3 regions of the Mesorhizobium sp. BR-1-1-10 genome follow, and region 1 is predicted to be linked to each of the others. Evidence: predicted binding sites of a transcription regulator. Region 1 holds the regulator's gene; each other region holds the start of a gene.
What was found. Region 1 encodes LexA, which represses DNA repair genes until DNA is damaged. Its sites were predicted from a motif close to TGTTCNNNNTGTGTTCNG; they were not measured.

Region 1 (4,911 bases):
CCGCCTTGATCTTTTCGACCAAGGCAACGTCATTGGCCTCACCGGGATTATAAGGCACGCCGAAGCGCTTGGCGTTCGGCAGCAGCTTCTTGGTGAAGGCCATCACCGCGGCGACGTCCTGCAGATCGCTGGCGCCGGTCATGCCTTCGTCTCCGGCGTCCCATGACGGCACCAGCTTGGCCGCCACCGGATCGGTGACCGCGGCAAAAACGATCGGAATGCCGGAACCGGCAAGCGCTTTCTTGGCGATCTGCGATACCGGCGTGGTGATGGTGTAGATCAGCTTGGGCTGCTCGGCCTGCAGCTTGGCGATCATCTGCGGCACCAGCGATGCATCGAAATTGGTGTGGCTCTCCGTGTAGACGACGTCCTTGCCCTCGACGTAGCCATTATCCGTCAGCGCCTTCTTGAAGCCGGCTATGGCGGCGTTCAATTGCGGATGCTCGCCGAAATTGGCAATGCCGATACGGATCTGATCGGCCGCGGCACTGCCGGCGCTGACCATCAATGCGCCTGCCAGCGCCAAGCCCGACAACCAAGCGGATTTCGACTTCAACATCATTTCCTCCCAGATTTGATCAGGGCCGCTTGGAAACGCGGCGGCTACGGCGATCATGGTGAGTCCGCCGGTCTGTGTCAAACATTATATATAATTGTTGCTGTGACCCAATATCATATATACTTTTGCCAGACGACGGATTGATCACCATGCGGGATGAAACGAGTTCCACAAAAACGGAAGCCGCCTATCAGCTGTTGCGGCGCGACATCCTGACCACGCGCCTCATGCCCGGCGCCCCGCTCAAACTGAGTGCGCTGCGCGGCACCTATGGCGTCGGCTGGACACCGTTGCGCGAAGCCCTGTCGCGGCTCGAGGCCGAACGCCTGGTCACCGCCATCAGCAATCGTGGTTTTGCCGTGGCTCCGGTGTCGCGGGCCGAGCTGGAGGATCTGGCACGCGCCAGGATGGTGGTCGAGATACCCCTGTTCCTCGAATCGATGGAAAAAGGCGGCAGGGAGTGGGAGGATGCCGTGGTCACCGCCCACTACCGGCTCTCGCGTTGCAAGACGGCGGTCGACGATCCCTCGGACGCGGCCGTCGACAGATGGGACGAGAACCACGAGGCCTTCCATGCGGCGCTGCTGAGCGCCGCCACATGCGACTGGCTGTTGCGGTTCCGCTCGACGATCTCGGATCAGCTGCGCCGGCATCATCGCTTTCTTGGTCTGGCGCCGACACTGCGGGCCGCGGCCGGCCTCAAGGATGGCTATGAAGAGGCAATCGAAGCGCTACGCGAAGCGATTGCGATCGAACACCATACCGCGATCATGGAAGCGGCGCTCGACCGTGACGTCGAGCGGGCCAAGGCGCTGATGACGGCGCATATCGGCTACACACTGCACGTCTATGTCCACAGCGAAGACAGCGGCGCTACCAGATACGCCGCTCGCGCCGGCAGCTTGAAGGCGGGTTCGGGATAACTTCAGCGCTTCCGCTACGCCTATTCGAACGCGCTGGCCGGGGTGCGCCGAACGCCCGGATCCATGGCCGCCCGAAGCTACCAATCGTTGGCATTTTGGTTTCGTTTCGTTCCGCGATAATGGCTCCGCGAATTATACGTGCCCCCGAGGAGAAGCCTTCCAACTAACTGATGCCAAAGCCTCGTCGGCGGATGGGCCACAGGCCATTAACCAAAACGATTTCAATGCGCCTGCCGATGGCGGAAAGGGCTGGTTGCTGCCCGCCGTCGCGGGCAAAAAACTTCAGACCCCTTAACAAATTCATTAAACTTTAAACGGTTGCAGAACACAACTGGAACAGATAGTGTTTGTTCTGGGTTTGTTTTTTCGATTCTGGTTCAACCTTTCGTTCAATGTCTTGGGGGCCGCCATGCTGACACGCAAGCAACATGAACTGCTGATGTTCATCCACGAACGGCTCAAGGAAAGCGGGATACCGCCTTCCTTCGACGAGATGAAGGAAGCACTCGATCTTGCCTCCAAGTCGGGGATCCATCGCCTGATCACGGCGCTGGAGGAGCGCGGCTTCATTCGCCGGCTACCCAATCGGGCGCGCGCGCTGGAAGTGCTGCGGCTGCCGGACTCGATCGCGCCGGGCCTCAATGCGGCAAAGAAGTTCTCGCCAAGCGTCATCCAAGGCAGCCTTGGCCAAGGCAGTCTCGGACGCCAGATCAGGCCGGCCGCTGCGCCTTCGCGCCTGCCCGCGGCCGGCAACGACGACGATGCGGTTTCAGCCGTGTCCATCCCGGTCATGGGCCGTATCGCCGCCGGTGTGCCGATCGATGCCATCCAGCATCAGACGCATTCGATCTCGGTGCCGCCGGACATGATCATGGGCGGCGAGCACTATGCGTTGGAGGTCAAGGGCGACTCGATGATCGAGGCTGGTATCTTCGATGGAGACACGGTCATTATCCGCAATGCCGACACGGCAAGCCCGGGCGAAATTATCGTGGCACTGGTCGACGAAGAGGAAGCGACACTGAAGCGGTTCCGCCGCAAAGGCGCTTCGATCGCGCTCGAGGCCGCCAATCCAGCCTACGAAACGCGCATTTTCGGGCCGGACAGGGTCAAGGTACAAGGCAAGCTGGTCGGGTTGATCAGGCGTTACTGAGCCGGCTTGCCATCGGGCTTGTCGGGTTTTTTGTACGGCGGCAGCCCCCTTGCCTCGCGTGAGAATTTTCGCTGTTCGTGCCAAGGTCGGTATGGTCCGTCGACGGCGAATGCGATCGCGGCCCGGGTCGTGGCCGACTGGGGATTGAAGAAGACGGCAGCGCTTCCCTTGCGGGCGAGCTGCCGTTTGGTGACGACGAGAACCAGTGGATTGTGGCACGCGTCATAGGCGGTTGCGTCGTTGACGATGATCAGGTCGGCGAAAGCGCAGGCTTTCCAGGTGGTCTTGCGGTCTTCGACATAGGCAATGATCGCGCCGGAAGGGTGCCTGGCAAGGCACAGGCCTTCGCGGCAGTAGAAGGGCGATCCCGGCGGCAGGTCGGTCGGACTGGCAACATCGAATTGCCCGTCTGTCGTGTCGAACATTTCCGGTTTGACGATTGTTTCGGAGATCAGGGCGCGCTTCCAGTTGTCGGTTGCGAATTCGTTGGGACGTTCCCGGTTGACGGCCAGTTCGCCATTGCCGATCGGCAGCGCGACCAGCCGCGCATCTTCCGAGATCAGCACATCGGGCGCGCGCGTGTGCGACACAGTCAACAGGCCGGCGAGCGCGAATGGCAGCGCCGCGAGCCGCAGCCATGTCGTCGCCATCGTCGCGATTACCAGCGCGACCGTGACCATCAGCACGGATTGCTGCGAAATCAGCCCGACTCCATCGACCGGAGAGCGCTCCGATATCCACGCCGACACGGCGATCATTGCTGTCAGGCCCTTGCCCATGAGGTAGAGAGCCGGCCAATCCAGTCCGAATGGCATCAGCAGCGCGCTGGCGACGGCCAGGAACATCACGACCGACACGATAGGCATCACGGCCAGATTGGCGAACAGGCTGAGCGGCGATACCCGCTGGAAATGCCAGATGGCAAACAGTGCCGTGGCGCTGCCGGCGATAATAGACGTCATGGCCAATCCACCTGTCGCCAGCAGGAATTTTCGCGTCAGGAACCAGGGCAGCGATCGCTTTGGCGGCGGTGGCCGCGTCTTTCCCGCACGGTGATCGGCCCAGCCGGCATAAGCGCCAACCAGGGCCGCGGTCGCGGCGAACGACATCTGAAAGCTCGGGCCGACGACCTCGTGAGGCGAGACCAGGATGACGGCGATCGCCGAGATCGCCAGATTGCGCATGGTCAGCGCAGCGCGATCGAAGAAGACGGCAATCAGCATCACCGCCAGCATGATGAAGCTGCGTTCGGCCGCAACGACGACACCGGAAATGATGAGATAGGCCGCGATCGAGAACAGTGCGGCGGCGGCCGCGTATTTCTTCACCGGCCGGCGCGCGGAAAAGTCTGGAAACAGCGCGAAGGCACCACGCAGCAGACCCATGATGGTGCCGGCCACAAGCGCCATATGCAGTCCCGAAATAGAGATGATGTGATAGATGCCGGTACGCCGCATCGCTTCATTGATTTCATCGGGTATGCCGGCGCGCACGCCGACGATCAGCGCCGCCGCGATCTCGCCTTCAGCGCCGCCGACGCTGCCCCTGATGTGGTCGGCGATGGCTTCGCGGGCATTTTCGATGCCTGAAAAAAGGCGAGCCGATAGCGGCATCTCACCGTCGTCGGCGGAAACAACCGTTGGATTGCCGAGAAAGAAGCCGCTGCCGCCGATGCCGGCGAAATAGCTGTCGAAAGAGAAGTCGTAGCTGTCCGGCCGCACCGGACCGGTCGGCGGCAGCAGTTTGGCGTAGCCTGTGATGAGCGAGCCGGCGGTCATTCCCGGTGGTATCTTGCGTGCGGAAAGCCGGACCCTTTCCGGCGCATAGCGCAGTTTCGGCCGGGCGGTCGAAATCACGTCCATGGTCAGCCGGATGCGGCCGCTCTCCATCTCTTCGAGCGAGACCACGCGGCCGGTCAGTTGCGTGGAGATTTCCGAACCCAGCATCCGGGTTCCGGCTCGCCATGTTTCGACCTTCGCCGCGAGTAGGCCCAGCGCGCACAACAGCACTGCCATGAAACACAGATGGGTTTTCGACCAGGAGCGCGAGACGAAGGCACAGACCGCCATCAGCACCACGACCGCGACGGGTTTTGCAAAGTCGGGCTCGGATGCCAGCGAGAAATAGGCGATCGCCCCAACGGCCAGACAGACCGGCACCAGCAGGAACGCGATGCCCCGGTCGAGTTCAAGCTCCGCCGCCCGGGTCACGCCATGGCGCACGCGAGGCAAGGATACCAGGCCGACTTGCCGGCGCACGCGCGCGATCCTGCCCGC
Region 2 (4,911 bases), 220 kb from region 1:
TCTGGTCGAACAGCGCAATGCCGGTGGTGCCGAGATTGTTGCCCAGCACATAGAAGGATTTGTCGGTCAGCGGGTTGACGTTGGCGATCTCCGGATCACCGATGACGATCTGGTAGAAGGCCGCGCTCGTCATGATCGTCTTGGGCTTGCCCTTGGCAACCTTGATCGACGCATTCTTGGTCGACGAGACATAGACGATGTCGTTGTCCGCCTTCGCCGCTCCGGGCAAGGCAAGCACGCCGCTCGCAGCCAGGGTAAACGCCATCGCCAGGGCGCGCACCAAGCGCGACCGAGCCTTCATTCGATATAGGGTACGCATCAACATTGTCCCGTCCCGCCCGGTCCCCACCGGTCTTTACTTCTGGTCCCGCGTTGGAACCTGATATTCCTCGGCCTGCGTGCCGCGCGTCACGATGATCGTCTTGAATTTAGGCTTCTCCGGCTCCTTCGCTATGGCATCGAACAAGGAGCCGGCCACGGCCTGCGTCTTGGAAGCGACGGATCCGCCGAAGGAAGAGATGGTGGTGACGCCGTTCTTGCCATCGCCGCCTTCGCTGGCGGAGCGAAGCGACAGCGACAGCGTTCCGACGGTGCGGGCAAGCGCCACTTTCTGCGCGCCGTCGCTCGTCACCTCGAGGGTCACGGAATTGGCCACCTGCGGCGTCGTCTGGCGCTCGTCGGCGCCCTGCCCGACGCTGAGCACCTTGGCGTCGGCAACGACGATCTCCGAGGTGATGGTCGAACCGGCAGCCCCTTGCGCGTTCTTGGCGACTTCCTGGATTTCGCCGGCATCGCGCGTCAGCACGACATCGACCCGGTCGCCCGGCGTCACGAAGCCACCGACGCCGGCGATCTCGTCGGTGCGGATGGTGACCGCCCGCATTCCGGGCGTCAGCATGTTGGACAGCGTCGCGCGGCCGTTCGGTCCCGACAGCTTGGCGAGCAGCACCGGCTCGTTGATCTCGATCGGCGACAGCGCGACCCGGCCGCCTTCGCCGAGCAATCCATCGATGGTGGCAAAGGCGCCCTGCGGAAGGGAATCCTGCGGCCACGGGATTTCGCTGAGCTTGGCGCGGTCGAGCTCCATGCCGTAGCGCAACGGCGCGTTCGCCACCACGATGGTCTTGAACTCGATCCTGGGCGCGGCCGGAGCGGCGATCGAGGCCGTTTTCTCCTGGGCATCGGCCTTCGCTTGGCTCTTGACCCAGAAATCCGCGGCAAAGATCGAGATCGCGCCGAAAACGGCGGCGATGCCGATCATCGTTATGGCCTTGCCCCTCACGCCGAAAACCCCTGATGCCCGCCGTTTCTTGTTATGTTGGGCTCACGCTAGGCGGCATTGTTAAAGAATCAGGAATATTGCGCGGCGGCATTTGACCTATTTCCGCCCGCTTGGTTATCGAATGGTTTTAGGGTAAGAGCAGTTAAATCCCCGAACGTAACAGGAACCTCCGTCGCTTGGCGCTGAAAAGCGTGGCAGTATCGACGGGTGATTCGCAGCTTGGACTCTATGGCAGGCATGGACGACAACAACGATCTTTTCGGCAATCTGGAAAAACAGCCGCAGCCGGTTCGCACGCCGGCGCGCCCGGCGGATCCGCTGGTACAGGCGGCCGCCAGGCGTCCAGCCGCAACCAAGGATGGCAGCGAGGGCTACAGCGCCGCCGACATCGAGGTGCTTGAGGGCCTTGAGCCGGTGCGCCGCCGGCCAGGCATGTATATTGGCGGCACCGACGACAAGGCGATGCACCATCTGTTCGCCGAGGTCATCGACAATTCGATGGACGAAGCGGTTGCCGGCCACGCCACCTTCATCGATGTCGAACTCTCCGCCGACGGCCATCTCACGGTCACCGACAATGGCCGCGGCATTCCGGTCGACATGCACCCAAAATTCAAGAAGCCGGCGCTCGAAGTCATCATGACGACGCTGCATTCGGGCGGCAAGTTCGACTCCAAGGTCTACGAGACATCAGGCGGCCTGCACGGCGTTGGCGTCTCCGTCGTCAACGCCCTGTCGGATCATCTTGAGGTCGAGGTGGCACGTGGGCGCCAGCTCTATCGCCAGCGCTTTTCGCGCGGCGTCCCGGTGACCGGACTGGAGCAGCTCGGCGAAGTCCACAACCGGCGCGGCACAAAAATCCGCTTCCATCCCGACGAGCAGATTTTCGGCAAGGGCGCGGCCTTCGAGCCGGCGCGTCTCTACCGCATGACGCGTTCGAAGGCGTACCTGTTTGGCGGCGTCGAGATCCGCTGGACCTGCGATCCCTCCCTCATCAAGGAAAAGGATCAGACACCGGCCAAGGCGGAATTCCATTTCCCAGGCGGCCTCAAGGATTATCTGAAGGCGTCGCTCGGCGACGATTTCCAGGTGACGCGCGAAATCTTCGCCGGCAAGAGCGACAAGCAAGGCGGCCATGGCTCGCTCGAATGGGCGGTCACCTGGTTCGGTGGCGACGGCTTCATCAATTCCTACTGCAACACCATCCCGACCGGTGAAGGCGGCACCCACGAAGCCGGCTTCCGAAACGTGCTGACGCGCGGTCTGCGCGCCTATGCCGACCTCGTCGGCAACAAGCGCGCCTCGATCGTCACCTCGGAAGACGTCATGATTTCGGCCGCCGGCATGCTGTCGGTGTTCATCCGCGAGCCGGAATTCGTCGGCCAGACCAAGGACAGGCTGGCGACGATCGAAGCGATACGCATCGTCGAGACCGCGATCCGCGACCCATTCGACCATTGGCTGGCCGACAATCCGCAGGAAGCCTCGAAGCTGCTCGACTGGGTGATCGCGCGCGCCGACGAACGGGTGCGCCGCCGCCAGGAAAAGGAAGTGTCGCGCAAGAGCGCGGTGCGCAAGCTGCGCTTGCCGGGCAAGCTCGCCGACTGCACGCAGAACGCGGCGGCGGGTGCCGAACTCTTCATCGTCGAAGGCGATTCCGCCGGCGGCTCGGCCAAGCAGGCGCGCGATCGTGCCAGCCAGGCCGTCTTGCCGCTGCGCGGAAAAATCCTCAACGTCGCCAGCGCCGGCAATGACAAGCTGGCCGCCAACCAGCAGATATCGGACCTGATCCAGGCGCTCGGCTGCGGCACACGGTCAAAATACCGTGACGAGGATTTGCGCTACGACCGCGTCATCATCATGACCGACGCCGACGTCGACGGCGCACACATCGCTTCGCTGCTGATCACCTTCTTCTACCAGGAGATGCCGGCGCTGGTGCGCGGCGGCCATCTCTATCTGGCGGTGCCGCCGCTTTACTCGATCAGGCAAGGCGGCAAGGTCGCCTATGCCCGCGACGACGCCCACAAGGACGAGCTTCTGCGCACCGAATTCACCGGGCGCGGCAAGGTCGAGCTTGGCCGCTTCAAGGGCCTGGGCGAAATGATGGCCGCGCAGCTCAAGGAAACCACCATGGATCCAAGGAAGCGCACCTTGCTCAGGGTCGATGTGAACGAAGTCGATTCCGCCACCAAGGACAGGGTCGACGAGCTGATGGGCACCAAACCCGAAGCCCGCTTCCGCTTCATCCAGGAACGCGCCGAATTCGCCGAGACGGAAGTGCTGGATATCTAGCCGCTGGCGCGTTTAGCTTGCGTTCCTGACATGGAGACCAGCATGTGACCTGGGCGCGGCTGAAAACCTATTTCGAGACGAGCCTGGCCGGGCTGACGCAACCGACACGCTCGGACTGGATTTTCGCGCTGCGCACCGTTTCGGCCGGCATGATCGCATTGCTGGCCGCTTACGCGCTGAAGCTCGACCATCCGCAATGGGCGATGATGACGGTGTTCATCGTCGCCCAGCCGGTTGCCGGCATGGTGCTGGCGAAAGGCTTCTACCGCCTGCTCGGCACGCTGGCCGGCGGTGTCGCGGCAATCGGCATCACCACGGCATTCGGCACCGGCCCCTGGATTCTGGTGACGGTGCTTGCTGTCTGGATTGGCATTTGCACCTTCGTCTCGTCGCTGCTGCGCAATCCCGAAGCCTATGGCGCGGCTCTTGCAGGCTACACCGCAATGATCATCGGCCTGCCCGCTTTCGGACAACCGCATCTGGTCGTAGACCTCGCGGTCGCGCGTTGTGCCGAGATCGTGCTCGGCATCGTCTGCGCCGGCCTGACCAGCCGACTGATCCTGCCAAAACTGGCCAGCGACGCCATCGTCTCGCGGCTGAAACGCTGCATTCTCGACCTCGCCACCTATGCCGGCGGTGCGTTTTCAGGCGGCGACCGGGCAACGCTGATCGGCCTGCACCGGAAGCTTGTCGCCGATACCCAGACGCTTGGCGAGATGCGCGCCTATGCCAGGCTCGAAGCGCCGAGCTTCGCGCCGCGCGCGCATCCGGTGCGGCGCACCATCGGACAACTGCTTTCGGCACTTTCGGCGGCGCGCGCGCTCTATTCGCATGCCGCTCCCAAAAACGCCGCCCTCATCCCGGTGCGCTCGGAACTGCAGGCCCTTGTCAGCGAACTGGCAGCCAAGCCGGGAGCGCTGGACGATACCTCATCCTGGGTGGCGCGGCTCGACGCGATCTCGATCAGGGCCAGGCAAATGCCCGACGCCTCGATCGAGCCGGGTGAGGACAGGGTCGGCACCATTACCCGCCTTACCATAGCGGCCGATTTCGCCGAGGCGCTGAAACAGGTGCTGCGTGGCCTCGATGCCTTGCGCGCGCCGGTCACGCGCCGTCCAGGTCCCGGCAGCCAGCAGCCGGCCCTGGTGGTGCATCGCGACTATCCCGGTGCTGCGCGCAACGCCATCCGCGCGGCCGTTGCCACGCTGCTGGTGGCGGCTTTCTGGCTGACGACGAAGTGGTCGGAGGCGGCCGGCACCGTCATCCTCGTTGCCGTCGTGTCGAGCCTGTTTGCCGCTCGCCCCGACCCCGTGCAAGTATCCTGGGGATTCTTC
Region 3 (4,911 bases), on a different contig from region 1:
ACCGAGCCGTGGCCGCCGGCGACGATGACCACGAACTGGCGTCCGTCCGCGACGGTGTAGGTCATCGGCGTCGATTGCCCTCCGGCCGGCAGCCGCGCCTGCCAGAGCTGCTTGCCTGACGTCAGCTCGTAGGCGCGCAGATAGTCGTCGACCGCGGCACCCAGGAAGGCGACACCGCCGGCGGTGATCATCGGGCCGCCAATGCCGGGCACCCCGACCTTGAACGGCAACGGCAGCGGCGTCATGTCGTAGACGGTACCGTTGCGGTGCTTGTAGGCAATCGTGCCGGTGCGAAGATCGACGCCTGCGACATAGCCCCAGGGCGGCGCCTGGCACGGAATGCCAAGTGGCGACAGGAACGGTCCCATCACCACCGCATAGGGCGCGCCGTCATTGCGGTTCAGCCCCTGCTCGCTGCCCTTGGTGTCGCCCGGCGGCGGCACGTCGGCGCGCGGCACCAGCCGCGACGTGAAGGCAAGATAGGTCGGCATCCCGAACATCACTTGCCGCACCGGATCGACCGCCACGCCACCCCAGTTGAACGTGCCGAAATTGCCGGGATAAACCAGCGATCCCTGCAGCGAAGGCGGCGTGTAGCGGCCTTCATAGCGCAATTTGTGAAGCGCGATGCGGCACGCCAGCTGGTCGAACATGGTGATGCCCCACATATCGTGCTCGGTCAGCGGCGGCGGGTTGAAGGAAAGGTCGGACGCCGGCTGCGTCGGCGATGTGTGGTCGCCCTCGATGGCGCCGCCGGGCGCCGCCACTTCCTTGACGGGGATGACCGGCTCGCCGGTGCGCCGGTCGAGCACATAGAGGTCCCCCTGCTTGGTCGGCCCGACCAGCGCGGGCACCACGGAGCCGTCGGCCTTGGTGATGTCGACCAGGCTCGGCTGCGCCGGCACGTCCATGTCCCAGAGGTCATGGTGCACGGTCTGGCGCACCCATTTCAACTGCCCGGTGTTGAGGTCCAACGCGGTGATCGAGGAGGAGAATTTCTCCACATTGGCACTGCGGCCCATGCCGAGCTGGTCCGGCGTCTGGTTGCCGAGCGGCACGTAGAGCAGGCCGAGCTTCTCGTCGGCGCTCGGCGTCGACCACATGTTGGGCGAGTTGGCGGTGTAGGTCTGGCCGGCCGGCAGCGGCGTCGTCTGGTCCGGATTGCCGGAATCCCAGTTCCACAGCAATTTGCCGCTGCTCGCATCATAGGCGCGGATGACGCCGGACGGCTCCTGCGTCGAATAATTGTCGTTGACCGCGCCGCCGACGATGATCTTGCCGCCGGCGATCAGCGGCGCCGAGGTCGAGTAGTAGTAGCCCGACTTCGGATACGGCATGCCCGTCAACAGATTGAGCGTGCCGCCCTCGGCGAAGGCCGGGCAAACCTGCCCGTTGGCGGCGTCGAGCGCGATCAGCCGCGCATCCGAGGTCGGCAGGTAGACGCGCGCCGCGCAGGGCTGGCCGGCGGCGCCGGCCGCATCGGCATAATAGGAAACGCCCCGGCAGGTCTGGTGCTGGCGGTCCTTGTCGAGCTTGATCTTGGGATCGTAGCGCCACTTCTCCTTGCCGGTCGCCGCATCGACGGCGATGGCGAAGTTGTGCGGCGTGCAGATATAGAGCGTGTCGCCCACTTTGAGCGGTGTCACCTGATAAGTGGTCTCGCCGACATCGTCGGGGCCTTTGACGTCGCCGGTGCGATAGGTCCAGGCCGGCGTCAGGTTGGCGACGTTTTCCGGCGTGATCTGGTCGAGCGGCGAATAGCGCTGGCCGAACTGCGTGCGCCCGTAATAGTGCCATTCGCCCGCAGGCACATCGCCGCCGAGATTGGCGTTGGGGATCACCTTGTCGGTGTCGAGGGCGCCGCCGATGTCCTTCGGGTCCGTGGTCATCGAATAGCCGGCCACCGCCAGCGATGCCAGCACGGCAAGGATCAAAGGGGCTCGCCCGTCCGGACCGGCAAGGCCGCGCCGCGCCCACGGCGTCAGCAGCCACAACGCCACCAGCACGATGATGCCGCCGCGCGGGCCGAGCTCCCACCAGTCGAAGCCGGTTTCCCAGACCGCCCAGGCCAGCGTGCCGAGCACGATCGCCGCGTAGAGCCAGAGCGCCGTGGAACGGCGCCGGTAGAGCAGCCAGGCGGCGACCAGGAAGGCGAGACCGACGATGATGTAGTACCAACTGCCGCCCAGCGAAGCCAACCAGATGCCGCCGGCGCCAAGCGCCAGGCCTATGAGGAAGAGAATGAGGGAGGTGATGGTGACAGCCAAGATGATACTCCTTCGACTGTTGCGCGCGTGGGGCGGGCTAGGGCAACCCGGCATTGCGCGTTTCCCGTGCAACTTTCTCCCGACGGCGGCGCCTGTCAAGCGTAGGTCGCGGACCCGCGGGCAGCAACCTCGTTCCGCCTGGGATTGTTCCATAACGGCGGTTCCCATATCGGTGAAGCCGCCGTATCGGGCACTTTGCCGGAACAAAACGTAGACAGTTCTGGTCTTTCCCTCCCGAATCACTACATTCGGGGGAGATGTCCGGCTTTTCCGAAGACATGCCCTTTTTCGACGAACCCAATGCGCGGCCCACGGCCCCGTCGGGCATTGCCGCGCGCGCCATGGCTGCCCGCGGCGGCCAAAACAATGCGCCCGACTATCTCAGGGGCTTGAATCCCGAGCAGCGGCTGGCCGTGGAGACCACCGAAGGCCCGGTTCTGGTGCTGGCCGGCGCCGGCACCGGCAAGACCCGTGTGCTGACCACCCGCATCGCCCACATCCTTGCCACCGGCAGGGCCTTCCCCTCGCAGATCCTGGCCGTCACCTTCACCAACAAGGCCGCGCGCGAGATGAAACAGCGCATCGGCATCCTGATCGGCGAAGGCAATGTCGAGGGCATGCCGTGGCTCGGCACCTTCCACTCAATCGGCGTGAAGCTGCTGCGCCGCCACGCCGAGCTTGCCGGCCTGCGATCCGACTTCACCATCCTCGACACCGACGACGTCGTGCGCTTGATCAAGCAGTTGATCCAGGCCGAGGGCCTGGACGACAAGCGCTGGCCCGCGAAACAGTTCGCCCAGATGATCGACGGCTGGAAGAACAAGGGCCAGGGTCCGGCCGACATCGCCGAGGGCGATGCGCGCAGCTTCGCCAACGGCAAGGGCCGCGAGCTCTACAAGTCCTATCAGGAGCGGCTGCAGACGCTGAACGCCTGCGATTTCGGCGATCTGCTCTGCCACCCGATCCGCATCTTCCGCGCCAATCCGGATGTGCTGAAGGACTATCACCGGCGGTTCAAATACATCCTCGTCGACGAGTACCAGGACACCAACACCGCCCAGTACATGTGGCTGCGGCTTTTGGCGCAGAGGCCGAGCGGACCACAACCAGCGCGAAGTGGTTCTCCGGGTGGGCGCGTTCCAAGTTTTTCCGGTGTTTCGGATAGAACGGAAGCTGGTAGCTATAGACCCGCAACTCCAGAGGCCGAATCAGCAGTTTCGGCCGAAGGCCGCAAGCCCGACCGGGCGTCCGAGCCGTTGCGAGGCCCCCGCGGAGGGCCCACGCCGGCAGGCGCGGAACAGCCCGTGAGCGAAAACAAAGTCAATATCTGCTGCGTCGGCGATGACGACCAGTCGATCTATGGCTGGCGCGGCGCCGAGGTCGACAACATCCTGCGCTTCGACAAGGATTTTCCGGGCGCCACCATCATCCGGCTGGAGCGCAACTACCGCTCGACCGCGCACATACTGGGCGCCGCCTCCCATCTCATCGCCTACAATGAGGGCCGTTTCGGCAAGACGCTGTTCACCGACCGCAACGATCCGGAGGACGGCAAGGTCAACGTCCACGCCGCCTGGGATTCGGAGGAGGAAGCCCGCGCCATCGGCGAGACCATCGAGGCCTACCAGCGCCAGAAGCATAATTTGAACGATATGGCGATCCTGGTCCGCGCGTCCTTCCAGATGCGCGCCTTCGAGGAGCGCTTTACCACGCTTGGCCTTAACTACCGCGTCATCGGTGGTCCGCGTTTTTACGAGCGCATGGAAATCCGCGACGCGATGGCCTTCTTCCGCGTCGTCGCGCAAGGCGCCGATGACCTCGCCTTCGAGCGCATCATCAATGTGCCGAAGCGCGGCTTGGGCGAAGCGACCATCCGCCAGATTCACGACACGGCCCGCGCCCTGCGCATTCCAATGCTGGAGGCTGCCGCCAACCTCGCCGAAAGCGACGAGCTGAAGCCGAAACCGCGCGCCGCGCTGCGCGAGGTCGCGGCCAATTTCGAACGCTGGCAAAAGGCGCTGGAAACCACCCCGCACACCGAGCTCGCCGAGACCATTCTCGAGGAGAGCGGCTACACCGACATGTGGAAGAACGACCGCTCGGCGGAAGCCCCGGGGCGGTTGGAGAATCTGAAGGAACTGATCCGTTCGATGGAGCAGTACGAGTCGCTGCGCTCCTTCCTCGAACATGTCGCGCTGGTCATGGATGCCGAGCAGAATGCGGGGCAAGACGCCGTCTCCATCATGACGCTGCATTCGGCCAAGGGCCTCGAATTCGAGACCGTCTTCCTGCCCGGCTGGGAGGAAGGCCTCTTTCCCCATCAGCGCGCGCTCGACGAAGGCGGCCGCTCCGGGCTGGAGGAAGAGCGGCGTCTCGCCTATGTCGGGCTGACGCGGGCCAAGAAGAACCTGCATATCTGGTTCGTCTCCAACCGCCTCATCCACGGGCTCTGGCAATCGACCATCCCGTCGCGCTTTCTCGAGGAACTGCCGGAAGCCCATGTCGAGGTCGCCGAAGCCGGCAACTCCTATGGCGGCTACGGCAATCCCTATGGCGGCGGCTCGTTCGCATCCGGCCGCGGCGGCGGCCAGGGGGCGGGAAGACAGAACCCCTATGGCGCTTCGCGCTTCGACAATATCGGCGG

Region 2: the regulator LexA is predicted to act here: its motif matches at 1,433-1,450, upstream of parE (DNA topoisomerase IV subunit B).
Region 3: the regulator LexA is predicted to act here: its motif matches at 2,467-2,484, upstream of LB555_RS24260 (ATP-dependent helicase).

Annotation. Positions count from the first base shown of each region.
Region 1 covers NZ_JAIUIL010000003.1:458,289-463,199, reverse strand. The annotation lists gene LB555_RS08110 (ABC transporter substrate-binding protein) at 1-559, opposite strand, end outside; gene LB555_RS08105 (GntR family transcriptional regulator) at 709-1,482, shown strand; gene lexA (transcriptional repressor LexA) at 1,892-2,635, shown strand; gene LB555_RS08095 (ComEC/Rec2 family competence protein) at 2,629-4,911, opposite strand, start outside.
Region 2 covers NZ_JAIUIL010000003.1:233,374-238,284, reverse strand. The annotation lists gene LB555_RS07055 (type II and III secretion system protein family protein) at 1-325, opposite strand, end outside; gene cpaB (Flp pilus assembly protein CpaB) at 356-1,282, opposite strand; gene parE (DNA topoisomerase IV subunit B) at 1,520-3,577, shown strand; gene LB555_RS07040 (FUSC family protein) at 3,622-4,911, shown strand, end outside.
Region 3 covers NZ_JAIUIL010000012.1:143,231-148,141, reverse strand. The annotation lists gene LB555_RS24265 (glucose/quinate/shikimate family membrane-bound PQQ-dependent dehydrogenase) at 1-2,267, opposite strand, end outside; gene LB555_RS24260 (ATP-dependent helicase) at 2,525-4,911, shown strand, end outside.